DNA from 3 places in the Paenibacillus sp. IITD108 genome. Region 3 is predicted to be linked to each of the others. Evidence: riboswitches for the same ligand, from Rfam matches in the RefSeq annotation. Region 3 holds a riboswitch; each other region holds the start of a gene.

Region 1 (4,305 bases), on a different contig from region 3:
CGCAACGCTTGCGCTAGCACCAATGCGGCTCGCGCCTGCCTTAATCATGCGGCAGGTCGTATCATAATCGCGGACTCCACCGGAAGCTTTGACGCCGATATTAGGGCCTACCGTTTGGCGCATCAAAGCGATAGCTTGCTCTGTTGCTCCGCCCTTTCCAAAGCCGGTTGACGTTTTGACAAAGTTAGCCCCTGCACGGACGGACAGCTCGCATGCAGTAACAATTTCTTCGTCAGACAGCATGCCTGATTCCAAAATAACCTTCAGAACGGCCTGATCGCCGCATGCCTGCGCAACTGCAGCAATATCCTGCTCTACTGCTGCAAGCTCTCCAGATCGCAGCAAGCCGATATTCAGCACCATATCAATTTCATTAGCCCCATCCATGATCGCTTGCTTGGCTTCAAATGCCTTGGCAGCCGAGCTGGTAGCCCCCAATGGAAAGCCTACTACAGTTGTAACACCGGTTGAAGTGCCTGACAGCTCCTTGGCTGCCAGCGAAACCCAGCTTGGGTTTACGCAAACTGTAGCAAATTGATACTGCCTGGCATCCTTGCACAGCTCAATAATCTCTTGTTTGGTTGCTTCCGGCTTCAGCAGCGTATGGTCGATCATAGCGGCCAGCTGAGCAGCTGTAACCTCTTTGTCTTGCTCATGTATATTCATTGCACCATGCCCCTCCCTGCTAGTCTGCTTTACAGTAGCTATTGTCCATTCATTATAATGCCTGCCTCGTTGAACAACAATAGCTTACTGAAAAGCAGCAGCGGCGTCAGCAGCTTGCGCAAGTCATCATGAGCAAGTACAGTTCCAGTTACACTGCCTCGATAGCCTCGCTGTCCTGCTCTTCTTCTTCCTTCTGCCAATACTTCTCGCTGCCAGGCAAATCGTCAAACCATGACGCCTCTGGCGGACAATCAAGAATCATAAACTGACCGTAATTGCCCTCTCGGGACTGATGATACTTCAAATACGCCTTACCGTTCTCAATCGCCAATATTTCTATTTTGCCTGAAGAATGGCTCATCGATAATCTGACGCGCTTGCCTAGTCCTGACGTCTTTGCTTTAGCCTGTTCAACAAGCTGGTATGCTCTTTGCAAAGAAACAACAAAATCACGATTTCCGGCAACAGGGCGGTTAATAAAGAAATAGTAAGGGGTAACGCCGGCCCAGGACAATTGATCCAGCAGCTCGGCAAGTACGTCAGCATCATCGTTTATGCCGCGAATAATAGGGGTTTGATTGACAACAATGGCGCCAGCCTCATGCAGCGCTTGAAAGCCGCGCTTTGCCTCCGGCGTAATTTCTCGTGGGTGGTTGATATGAGCCATAACATAGATTCGCTTCTCAGGCGTAGAATACTGCTTGATCAACTCCAGCAATGCTTCATCCTCATAGATTCGCATCGGATTAAATACCGGCATCTTGGAGCCGAGGCGAATAATTTTGACATGGTCAATCTCTCTCAAGCGTTCAATAATGCTTCTTAACTTAGGTGTTCCAAGTATTAAGCTGTCTCCGCCAGTGAGCAATACATTGTTAATACTCGGATTGGCGGCGATATACTCAATTCCCGGATCGACATTGGATACTGCTTCCTTCACATCATTGCGGAATAAACGTTTGCGGAAGCAATATCTGCAATACGCACCGCATACCTCTGACACAATAAGCAGTGCAGTTGTGCCATACTTATGCTGGCACCCTGGCACGACATAGTTGGCTTCCTCATCAGAAGCGTCCCATCTGCCGTATTCCATCAGCTCTCCCTCGTTCGGTATCACTAACCTGCGAATCGGGTCATCGGGATCATTCCAATCAATGAGCGATAAGTAATAATCATTCACACGAAATGCAAACTTTTCTGTTATCGGCTTTAGTCGCTCTCGTTCACTCTCCGGAATCATTGTGAGACGATCTAAATTCATAACATACTTTGGCTGCGCCATTCAAACCCCTCCTAAAATAAGATTTGATATGCACGCTTCACCAGTGGATGGTCTGACGAAAAACAAAAAATAACCCCGGCCGGCAGGTGCCAGCAAAGCAATAGAGCTTGCAGTCGCGTAGGACTGCTGCTATCACTTTAACAGGGTCATTATGTGTAAGATTATAAATTAAGAAAGCAATGACCCACCCACTGCTGACGAGGTTAGCTGACGGACTCGGGTAAGATGGTCCCCTAAGATTCGCTTCATGCGATCTATTCGCCCCACAAGATTGGTTCCCCCGCTTTCCGATTCGAAAGATCGGAAATTAAGCGTAACTATAGTTTATATGATTGAATGCTTGTTCGTCAACCTCAGGCTGGATATTTTTATTACATTAAGGCTTCCCTGGAGACTGTCGATTAATTGTGGATAAGGCAACAAGCAATAAGAAGGGGGGCCACTGCGATCAAGATTGGGATTCCGACCGCTGTTGTAGTCCAATTTTTCTTAATAAATAAACCCTGTTAAGGATATCCCCTTTCTTATTGCTTTTTAATAGTTGCCCACAATTAATCGACAGTCTCCCTTGCTCTCTTATGCCCGTAACTCTATTCAGCTTTAGGCTGAAGTTGTACTGCCGCCTGCTTGCCGCTCACTTGTATTCCTGTTTGCTTGCTCCCCGATTCTGCCAGATCCTTCACTAATCTTTCGATAAGCTCCTTCGCTGCCGCTCCCTGCTTGCCGCTAATTTTGACAACCAGCAGTACGGAGTGGCCTGACTCAAGAAGCTTTTGTGCCTGACGGCATTTCGTCTCATAATCATGTTCTTCAATCTCTGGTGACAGACGAAGCTCCTTCACTTTGGCTGGCTTATTGCTTTCCTGCTTTTTCTGCTGATCGCGCTGCTGCTTGGCTTGCCCCTTGGCAACAAGGCGGCAGGGCGGCGGACTGCTCATCAGCGATGTACATACCAGATCTGCGGATTGCTGCTTAGCCATAGCAAGCGCATCCTCGCGAGAAACTACGCCTATCTCCTGCCCATCTAATCCAGTCAGCAAAACCTCTGCTGCTTTTATTTTCTCATTCATAATGATTGAACCTGCCACTACTGCCAGCCTCCGTTCTTTATTCGGCTAATAAATGGAGGGTGTCGATTAATTGTGAATAAGGCAATCGTAAGGGATACTGCTACGATCAAGTTTGGGATTCCGACCGCTGTTGTAGTCCAATTTTTTTGACGAAATAACCCCTATAAAGGATAAAATTGGTCTACAAAGGCGGACGCTGCCGCTTCTCCATTCCCAATCTTGCTCTTCGTTCCCCTTTCTTATTGCTTATCATTAGTTGCCCACAATTAATCGATCCCCTCAAAAGTCGATTTAAACCATATGCCTGCTATAAAAACAATTTCAAACAAACAGAGTAGCGCAAACAACAATAAAAATGCGGCTAGAAGGCATTTACCGCTCATTTTTACCCATTTCATCATTGCAGCACCTCCTGCAAGTCTAAGAAATTATATACATTATGTAATAATAAGTCAGCTTTCATACAAAAGTAACCTTAGCTTACTTAAATAGTGAAGAAGTCCCAAGCATTACTCTGCCTGGGACTTCTTCAATCTGTTTGATTCATATTAGGCTCGCCGCAATTAGATGATTACAGCATTTCCTTTCGAAGCTCAGCTCCAGACTTAGGCGACAAATAGCCTAGCGGAATATCAAAGATCGTCTTAGCGCCTCTTTGACCCTCTTCAGCAAGCTTATAGGCTGCTCTTGCACATGCTACTACAACACTCGCTGTAAACTCAGGATTACTGTCCAGCTTCAAACCAAATTCAATAATTTGCGTATTGCCTGTTCCTGTTTTGCCGCTGCGAAGCACCATGCCGCCATGAGGCATTGCAGAATGCTTAGCTTTCAGCTCGTCTTCTGTAATAAAGTGTACCGTTGTATCGTAGTCAGCGAAATAATTCGGCATCGTTTTGATTTCATTTGCGATTGCCGTCTCATCAGCGCCTTCTTCCTTCACAACATAACAAACACGGATATGCTTCTCGCGAGTATCCAGCTCAGGATTTTCTCCAGCGCGTACTCTCTCGACAGCATCTTCACTTGGGATCGTGTACTGCACGCCATTTTTGACGCCATTCACACGGCGAATCGCATCGGAATGACCTTGGCTCACACCTTTGCCCCAGAACGTATACTCCTTGCCTTCTGGCAATACCGCTTCGCCAAGCAGGCGATTCAAGGAAAACAATCCTGGATCCCAACCGGTGGAGATTACTCCAATCTTGCCGCTTGCAACCGCAGCTTCGTTAATAGAATCGTAATATTCCGGAATTCGCGCATGGCGGTCAAAGCTGTCCA
Region 2 (4,305 bases), on a different contig from region 3:
AATATCATCAAAATAACGATCATACATCACTATAAAAGGATCGTTCATCCTCGCTCCTCCTCCCTGCAAATAGTAACGATAAAGTACCGAAAAAGTAACACACCGCTCATTAAAAACAATACTATTCATCATACTAATTTAAATTTTGGCAAAAGCAAAATTATAATTGGACAGTGCAGTAACCATTCACTGAGGATAAACGGCTTAGCCGTCCTTTGCTTAGATGAAGGAGGCGGTTTACCGATGAAATATAGGAAACAGGTTGAAATCAATTTCTTAATAGGCAGAGCCAATTGAAAAATTGATTTATAGTTGAAAACTTATACTTTCCTATATTTGAAAAAAGCCAAGCGTCTTCATTCTGCAAGGAATCGACAACTTCGCTAGATGGTCAGTCGTTCCGTTATTACGCCTAAAATCGTAGTTTTGAGGCGGCAAAGTGACAGACGTTCCGTTATTGATCTAAAAATCGCAAAAAGTGCCCCATTCGAAGCCGAATAGCGGAATGAGTGACCGCGAAATTGAGAAAATAGCGTTTTTTAAGCAAATAACGGAACGTGTGACCATCTGTGAGCAAGATTGGGACTGGCGTACAACAGCGGTCGGAATCCCAATCTTGATCGCAGTGCCCCCCTTTCTTTTGTTTGTTGCAATTATCCACAATGAATCAACAGTCTCAATTTTGTCCGCTACAACGTGGAAATTGGCAAATAATAAGCGCTAATGGTCATCAGAGTCCACATCATCAGGATCCATTCAAAAAAAGCAGCCTGTCCGCAGCAATCATCTCGATTGCGGCAAACAGACTGCTTATTATCATTAAACATTGAGCAGATTAAAGATTATTGCATTTCTTTAGTTGGTCCCATGACACCTGGAACAGACAAGCCTGCCTGACGCAGCAGCACCGTCATTTGACCTCTGTGGTGTGTCTGGTGATCAACCATAATACGCAAAAACTTGCCGCGCGGAAGAGGGTTGCCAAAGCCATTGATTTCCTCAAGCAATTGCTCATCCGTCAAGCTCTTCGCAGCTTCGCTGTATGCCGCAATTACTTCATTATACTTGGCGATAACCTCAGTCATCGAAGCCGGTACTGGAGTTCCTTTGCCTAGACCCGGCACATCCAACCCAGATAGTTGGCCAAACACGCCTGCGGAGCCTACCAAATGCCAAGCCAGCCAGCCGAGGGAATTATGTCCTTCCGCTATTGCAACATCCATTTTATCGTCGGAAATTGCTTGAAACACAGAAAGCGTGCCTGCAGCCGAAGCTGACCATTCTTCTATAAAATCTGCCACTGTACGATACATAATTTAAACCTCCATCTTCTATGTTCTATTTCTATATTAACGAACTTATAGGCGAATATCAAATCTATAGCAGCTTATAAATTAATAGTATTAGCATCAAGCTTTTCTAACGATTCAAGCATATATTGCACCAGCTCTGAAATATCGCCCATCTGCTCTTCATTAATCTGTCTAATAAAGTTCAATTCGACAACATTGCTCCAGCCTGCGGTTTGTGTACCGTACGTATAGCTTAGCGTTTGCTGCAAAGTTACAGCCGGATCCCAAATTTCCCGCAAAATCTTTTCTATTTGGCTGCACGCTGTCTGTTCATCCATAACCGTCAAATAAAAATAAATCGACAAGGAACAACCAGGATTGGCACCCTCCTGCTCCAATATTTCCGCAGCCAAATTATTCAGAGAAGCATGCAGCCTAACCTCTGCACTAATATTAGGCTGCTTGACCAGATGAAATTTGAGCTTGAACTCGCGTCCCATCACCGACAGCTCGACCGTATCCTTTCGATCGGAAACTAAAATGTACTGATTCAAATTATCCAAATCATACAGTTCGTTTTCGAAAGCTATTTTTAAATTATCAAATACAGTTGGATCAAACATTTTACATCTCCCTTGCAGTTTATCTAAGGTTTATTTATCCATCATTTTATAGGCGAAAAAATGAAAATGAAAGCATACGGGACTATTCTTTTAAAAAATTAAGAAAATAGCTTGTCTTTACGGTTACATTACAAGCAAATGCTGCTCCATGCAAAGCTATGACTTTTTTTGTTATTTTACAACTTTTACAAGCAAGCGTATCATACAATTTATCTTCAAAAGCGATTCAAACCATGTTCACAATTTTACTCCTAACCGCTGAATCCTATACAGGAACGGAGGAACCATCCGATAACAGCTTGCACCATCCGGTGTCCGCCATTATCTACCGGGGTGAATCCTGCATGCTTGCCAGAATCAAGCAAGGCAAGTCATGGGAGGGGCAATCTCACTGCCCTAATCCGTCAGCTAACTCCGTAAGCGTTGCAGAGAGAGGATGATTGTTATGATGAAAGCATAGACCTGACTGTTCCTTCAGCTAAAGCTAAAAATCGAGTTGAAAGGCGCGTGATGTCCGTGATGCATAACCGAATCGAGCATTTGCAAAGTGAAATTCCTTATAAAAACAAAGATATTGCTCTATATGCCAAACATGTATACGAATCATTGGAGCAATTCGAGGATCAGCACCGCAAGCTGGTTGCCGTTCAAGCTATTTATGGCAGCAAGCCTGTCGGCGAGCAGGAGATTCTTTTTTACGAAACCATCCGGTATATGAAAGAACAGCTTATTACTACCCTGGAAAATACGATTGATGATTTGAAGCATATTGGCGATAAAAATTACGTCAAGCATTTTCGGGATGGTGTCGAATAACAGTTTTTGAAAAAGAAAAATTTATAAGCATTTATGTTAGCACATCATTTTAAGCAAGGAGCAGGTTGTCCACAGCGGGCAGCATGCTCTTTTTTTAATATAGGAAAACATAAGTTTTCACCTATAAATCAATTTTTCAAGGACGGCGGAGCCGTTTATCCTTGTTTGTTTATACTTTTTTAATATCATGTTTGCGGACTATTTATTTTTTTTTGCTATGATGAAATAATAACAAAATTTTACCTGCTATAATACGAGGACAGGAGGACGGATAAGCGATGCTTCGATCAACAATAATACTTATTATAGGACTGGTGCTGCTTACGCAATCAGGCTGTCAAACCAACTTCAATCAAAATAATAATAAAAACAATCCACAAAAAACAGAACAGGCATTGGAGGAGAATATGGATAAATTAAACATTGAATTTTTGCAGGCCGCAGAGCATAACAAAAAAGAAGAAATGGCGGTGCTGCTTGAGCAAGGCGCAAATATCAACGCTGTTGACAACCGCGGCAGAACGGCTGCCATGATCGCTGTCCATACGAACGAGCTAGATTTGTTCCAATGGCTTATCGATAAAGGCGCTGATATTAATATTCGCGATAATCGCTCCGATAATCCGCTTCTTTATGCCGGCGCTGAGGGCTTGCTTGATTTCGTGCGCGCAGCTGTTGCCGCAGGAGCAGATACAAAGCTGACAAACCGCTTTGGCGGTACAGCTTTAATCCCTGCCGCTGATCGCGGTCATGTCGATATCGTCAAGGAGCTGCTAAAAACGTCTGATGTCAATATTGATCATATTAACAATCTGGGCTGGACAGCGCTGCTGGAAGCTGTTCTGCTCGGCAATGGCGGAACCAGACATCAGCAAATTGTGAATTTGCTGATCGAGTATGGTGCTGATGTCAATATAGCCGACTCTGAAGGTGTTACTCCGCTGCAGCATGCCAAGCGGTTAGGCTATAGCGAAATGGTGCAGGCATTGGAAGCAGCCGGCGGCGAATAGCGTAATGAGGCAACAAAAGCCTACATTAATGAAAGTGGTGGTGACAACTTGTCCATTCGCTTTAGACTGCTGCTCTCTTTTACTTCCGTCGTAATCGTATCCGTCATTTTATTCATACTGTCCGCCTATCTGCTCTCTGTTGCCGTAACTGGTGATTTCCGCAGCATTCGCAGCTTTTATACGATTCATTATTCGCTGCATCCTTTGTCGGAGGAAGAAGAGAGCTTATTTCTTGATCTTAAATATTTAGCAAAGCATGACCCCCTTCAATTGAAAAATCAAGTGCTGCTGGAGGAATACAATTTCCAGTTGAAAATGGTGCAGGCCTTTCTCGTAATTCGCGAAAACGACCAGCTTCTTTTTGTCGCTCCAGCGCTTGAAGGGGTTGATCTTTCATCTATTTTGCCAAAGTATGATATGGGCAACAATACGATTCGCAACACGATGAATATCGGCAGCCGCTTTTTCTCCTATTCAAAATTTGATTTTCACTTTTCTCCTGAAACAAGCGATAAAGGCAGCATTTTTGTCATTCGTGAAAGAAGTCCTTTTGCTGAAATGGTG
Region 3 (4,305 bases):
CGCATTCATTCGATGCCTGTTCAATATAAAATGTTTGATTGTATCAAAAGGCACGAGATTATAAGAATAGCCGCTGCCAAAATATTGGGATCGGATAAATAGCAGCTTAATCATAACTAAAGCATAGATTAGCGCAACACATAAAATAGCAATATTAAGCAGCCGCGAAGGCAGTAATGATCGCTTGAACACTGCAGCTTCCCCCATTCGTCCATCAGCTAACGCTTCGCGGGAGGGTGTCGATTAATTGTGGATAGGGCAACAAGCAATCGAAAGGGATGCTACTAGGATCAAGTTTGGGATTCCAACCGCTGTTGTAGTCCAATTTTTTGATGAAATAACCCCTGTAAAGGATAAAATTGGCCTACAAAGGCGGACGCTGCCGCTTCTCCATTCCCAATCTTGCTCTTCGTTCCCCTTTCTTATTGCTTAACAATAGTTGCCCACAATTAATCGACATTCTCCGCAAATACTCTAGCTTTGCAAATAAAGAGTGACGATTAACTCTTCAGCAAGCATGTGTACAAACAGACAGCCCGCCATTCATATTATATTCAGGCAGGCTGTCTGACTATGGTACAGTATAAATCTGCTTAAGCCTTCTTCGGATCGAAGGAGCTTTTCAGTGAGACAATACGGTTGAATACAAGCTGATCATCAGTGGAATCCTTCGTATCCACATTGAAATAGCCGTGCCGGAAAAATTGAAACTTATCCCCGCCCTCGGCATCCTTCATGTTTTCTTCAACAAATCCATTCAACACTTGCATCGAATTCGGATTAATCCGCTCCAGGAATGGCTTCTCTTCGCCTTCCTCCTCGCCGACAAACAGCGGCTCGATTAAACGGAATTGGGCCGGAACCGCTTGCGAAGCTTCTACCCAGTGAATCGTGCCTTTTACCTTGCGCTCTGTAAATCCGGAGCCACTCTTCGTACGCGGATCATAGGTGCAGCGAAGCTCAACGACATTGCCCGCTTCATCTTTAATTACTTCCTGACAGGTAATGAAGTAAGCATGCTTCAGACGAACCTCATTGCCAGGGAATAAGCGGAAATATTTGTTCGGAGGATTTTCCATAAAATCATCCTGCTCGATATATATTTCGCGGGAGAACGGAATTTGACGGCTGCCCATTTCTTCATTTTCGGCGTTGTTTTCCGCTTCCAGCCACTCAACCTGTCCTTCCGGATAGTTTGTAATAACAACCTTAAGAGGATCCAGTACCGCCATCGTACGAGGCGCCTTCAGCTTCAGGTCCTCGCGAATAAAAAACTCCAGATTGCGCTCGTCCACTACGCTGTTGTTTTTGGAAACACCGATTTCGCGGCAGAAGGTGCGGAATGCCTCCGGCGTATAGCCTCTGCGGCGCATGCCACCAATTGTCGGCATACGGGGATCGTCCCAGCCCGTCACAACGCCTTCATCTACCAGACGCTTTAAATTGCGCTTGCTCATAACGGTATTTGTCACATTCAAGCGGGCAAACTCATACTGGCGCGGCGTAGAATCCATTTCACATTGCTCAACAACCCATTCGTACAAAGGACGGTGATCCTCAAATTCCAGCGTACAGATCGAATGCGTAATATTCTCAATCGCATCGCTTAGCGGATGCGCAAAGTCATACATCGGATAAACGCACCAAGCATCGCCTGTACGATGATGGTGAGCATGGGAGATGCGATATAGAACAGGATCTCGCATCGTTATATTTGGCGATGACATGTCAATTTTGGCACGCAGCACACGGGAGCCGTCCGGAAACTCTCCTGCGCGCATCCGTGCGAACAAATCCAAATTCTCCTCCACGCTGCGCTCGCGATAAGGGCTGTTTTGGCCAGGCTCTGTCAGCGTGCCCCGTGTTTCCCTCATCTGCTCGGCCGTCAGATCGCAGACATAAGCCTTGCCTTTATTAATCAATAGGATGGCACGATTGTACATTTCCTCGAAATAATCGGAAGCAAAATGCAGCTCCTCCCAATCAAAGCCGAGCCAATGCACATCCTCTTTAATTGCCTCTACGAATTCCGTATCTTCTTTGAGAGGGTTAGTATCATCAAAACGCAAATGCGTTCTACCATTAAATTCGTCTGCCAGCTCAAAATTCAAACAAATGGACTTGGCGTGGCCTATATGCAAATAGCCGTTCGGCTCAGGCGGGAAACGAGTCACGATTTCCTGCACTCGGCCGCTCTTTAAATCTTCTATTACAATGTTTTTAATAAAGTTTGAAGATGCTGTCTTATTGTCCGCTACATTCTCCATTGCGACCAACCTTTCCCACGTATACTTATATCCTCTTATGATACACAATTGCGCATAAAATTACACGCTGAATCGTGCTGAATCGGTATTTTGTTTATGAATAAAACACATTTTTCATTAATATCTTCTCATTTTCACCATCTAGCAGCAATTTGCAAGTATTATATTGTTTGTGGAGCAAGATATCCTTATTGTTCCAATCTTCAACCAACTACATTTTATGACTTGAAAGATGAGAATTATTAAAAGTAGTAAGGTTGTGAAGGATTTAATCGGTTATTACCGAAATATAGCATGTACATTTTTTAAAAATTTGCCTAATTCCCTAACGGGAAACGGGGGAACCATTTTGGGTGAATTGACTTCAGATTGCATGGGCTGCCTAAAGCGCTACCAATCTTGGGGAGTCATAGGGGACCTTCAACCGAACCCCACAGCTAACCTCGTAGGCACCGGAAGGAGTTTCATCATTGAAGAAGATTACAGCAACAATTCTAGGTCTTGTGCTTTTGCTAACGTTTTCAGCTAGCGAAGCATTCGCAGCATCAAAGATGGACGGCATTATCGATGATCTAATCGGAACAAAGTACAGATACGGCGGTACAACTACAAGCGGCTTCGACTGCTCCGGGTTTACCAAGTTTGTATTTGCTAAGATGGATATCGAACTGTCGCGTTCTTCCACAAGCCAAGCTACTGAAGGCGTTAAAGTAGCAAAAGCTGATCTTATTGCAGGCGATCTTGTATTTTTTGATACAAGCGGATCTAACAATGGCGGTATTACACATGTAGGCATCTATGTTGGAGACGGCAAATTTGCTCATGCGTCAACCTCCAGAGGCGTTATTATTGATAATCTTAATTCAAACTACTACAAACCGCGTTATGTTACAGCGCGTCGTATCATGAGTGATGAATCACATTCTACTTACGCTGCGAAATAGAATCAAGGAGAAACCGTGTATCCTCTTAATCAAAGGACGCACGGTTTTTTATTTATTGCTCTTGATTAACTAACCGACACTGGTTTGGACGCGAGCCCTCTTGCCTGCTTTACGCCTAATATAATCCATATGATAAGCAAAGAAAGCAGTATAATGACGAGTGCAGCCAAATACCATAATGTAGCCGAAATCGTATACTGGTCCATAAACCAGCCAGTTATACGAGGAAATACAGCCCCTCCTATACCGCCGCATGCCACCAAAATGCTCGTTGTCCTCTCTGTCGTTCCAGGCAGCAAACTATTGGCATACACAAGGCCAATCCCAAACAATCCCGCAAAAAACAAGCCGCTAAGCGCGATAAAGACCAGCATTAACAAATATGTATCGAATAATGTCATTAAACAAAACACAATAGCGGAAGCTGCCGTTGCAATCAGCAAATACTTCGTATAGCCCATGCGATCAGCGAGTATGCCTGCAAAAATGCGGCCTATAGCAACTGTTCCCCAAAACACGCTTAGCGTTGAAGCTGCCGCTACCTCAGACGCCTGAGTATGCTCAATTAGAATGGCCGGCAAATAGTTAGAAAAGCTCATCTCCATGCCGACATAGAACATAAAGAACAAAGCCGCCAGTGCAAGAAAGGGAAGCATGCGCTTCGAATAACCCCAGACGATCGCCTTGCCGTGTTCTGCTGTGTTCTGCTTTCTTTCCCGCGCCTTCTCCAGGCTTCTTTGCGCGGACAATTCATCGTCCAGCTTGCCAAAGGACAGGGTCAGCCATAAAACAAAAATAATACCTGACATAGCCGCTAATATTGGAAAGGACAGCTGCCAAATGTTCTGCTGGATCAAATATGCTGCCGTTAGCGGAATAACAAGCGCCCCGATGCCAAAGAAGGTTTCCAGCCTGCTCATGGCAGCAGCAGTTCCTTCCTTGTGCAATTCAATAATCATCGCGCCGACAATCGCTTCTGTCATGCCAAAGCCCAATCCTGCCAAAGGCGCCACAGCCAGCATCCAGCCCCATGGAAGCAGCAAACTGTAAGCCGCTTCACTGAGGGTGAGCATACCGATAGCGAACAGTACGGT

What was found. A riboswitch is a leader RNA that binds a small molecule or an ion and turns the genes downstream of it on or off. The one in region 3 is predicted to bind cyclic di-AMP.
Region 1: it holds a riboswitch for cyclic di-AMP, as region 3 does, so the genes downstream of both, V1L65_RS18985 (KamA family radical SAM protein) here and V1L65_RS04270 (C40 family peptidase) in region 3, are expected to answer to the same signal.
Region 2: it holds a riboswitch for cyclic di-AMP, as region 3 does, so the genes downstream of both, V1L65_RS27390 (hypothetical protein) here and V1L65_RS04270 (C40 family peptidase) in region 3, are expected to answer to the same signal.

Annotation. Positions count from the first base shown of each region.
Region 1 is NZ_JAZHCT010000022.1:102,024-106,328, reverse strand. It holds gene deoC (deoxyribose-phosphate aldolase) at 1-666, opposite strand, end outside; gene V1L65_RS18990 (hypothetical protein) at 705-866, opposite strand; gene V1L65_RS18985 (KamA family radical SAM protein) at 815-1,951, opposite strand; cyclic di-AMP (ydaO/yuaA leader) riboswitch at 2,130-2,275, opposite strand; gene infC (translation initiation factor IF-3) at 2,542-3,021, opposite strand; gene V1L65_RS18975 (hypothetical protein) at 3,288-3,422, opposite strand; gene V1L65_RS18970 (diaminopimelate dehydrogenase) at 3,593-4,305, opposite strand, start outside.
Region 2 is NZ_JAZHCT010000055.1:7,204-11,508, reverse strand. It holds gene V1L65_RS27410 (RNA polymerase sigma factor) at 1-48, opposite strand, end outside; gene V1L65_RS27405 (hypothetical protein) at 506-724, shown strand; gene V1L65_RS27400 (DinB family protein) at 843-1,313, opposite strand; gene V1L65_RS27395 (hypothetical protein) at 1,388-1,915, opposite strand; cyclic di-AMP (ydaO/yuaA leader) riboswitch at 2,162-2,353, shown strand; gene V1L65_RS27390 (hypothetical protein) at 2,432-2,731, shown strand; gene V1L65_RS27385 (ankyrin repeat domain-containing protein) at 3,010-3,741, shown strand; gene V1L65_RS27380 (sensor histidine kinase) at 3,790-4,305, shown strand, end outside.
Region 3 is NZ_JAZHCT010000003.1:277,295-281,599, forward strand. It holds gene V1L65_RS04260 (VanZ family protein) at 1-192, opposite strand, end outside; gene V1L65_RS04265 (glutamine--tRNA ligase/YqeY domain fusion protein) at 594-2,267, opposite strand; cyclic di-AMP (ydaO/yuaA leader) riboswitch at 2,572-2,734, shown strand; gene V1L65_RS04270 (C40 family peptidase) at 2,738-3,211, shown strand; gene V1L65_RS04275 (MFS transporter) at 3,277-4,305, opposite strand, start outside.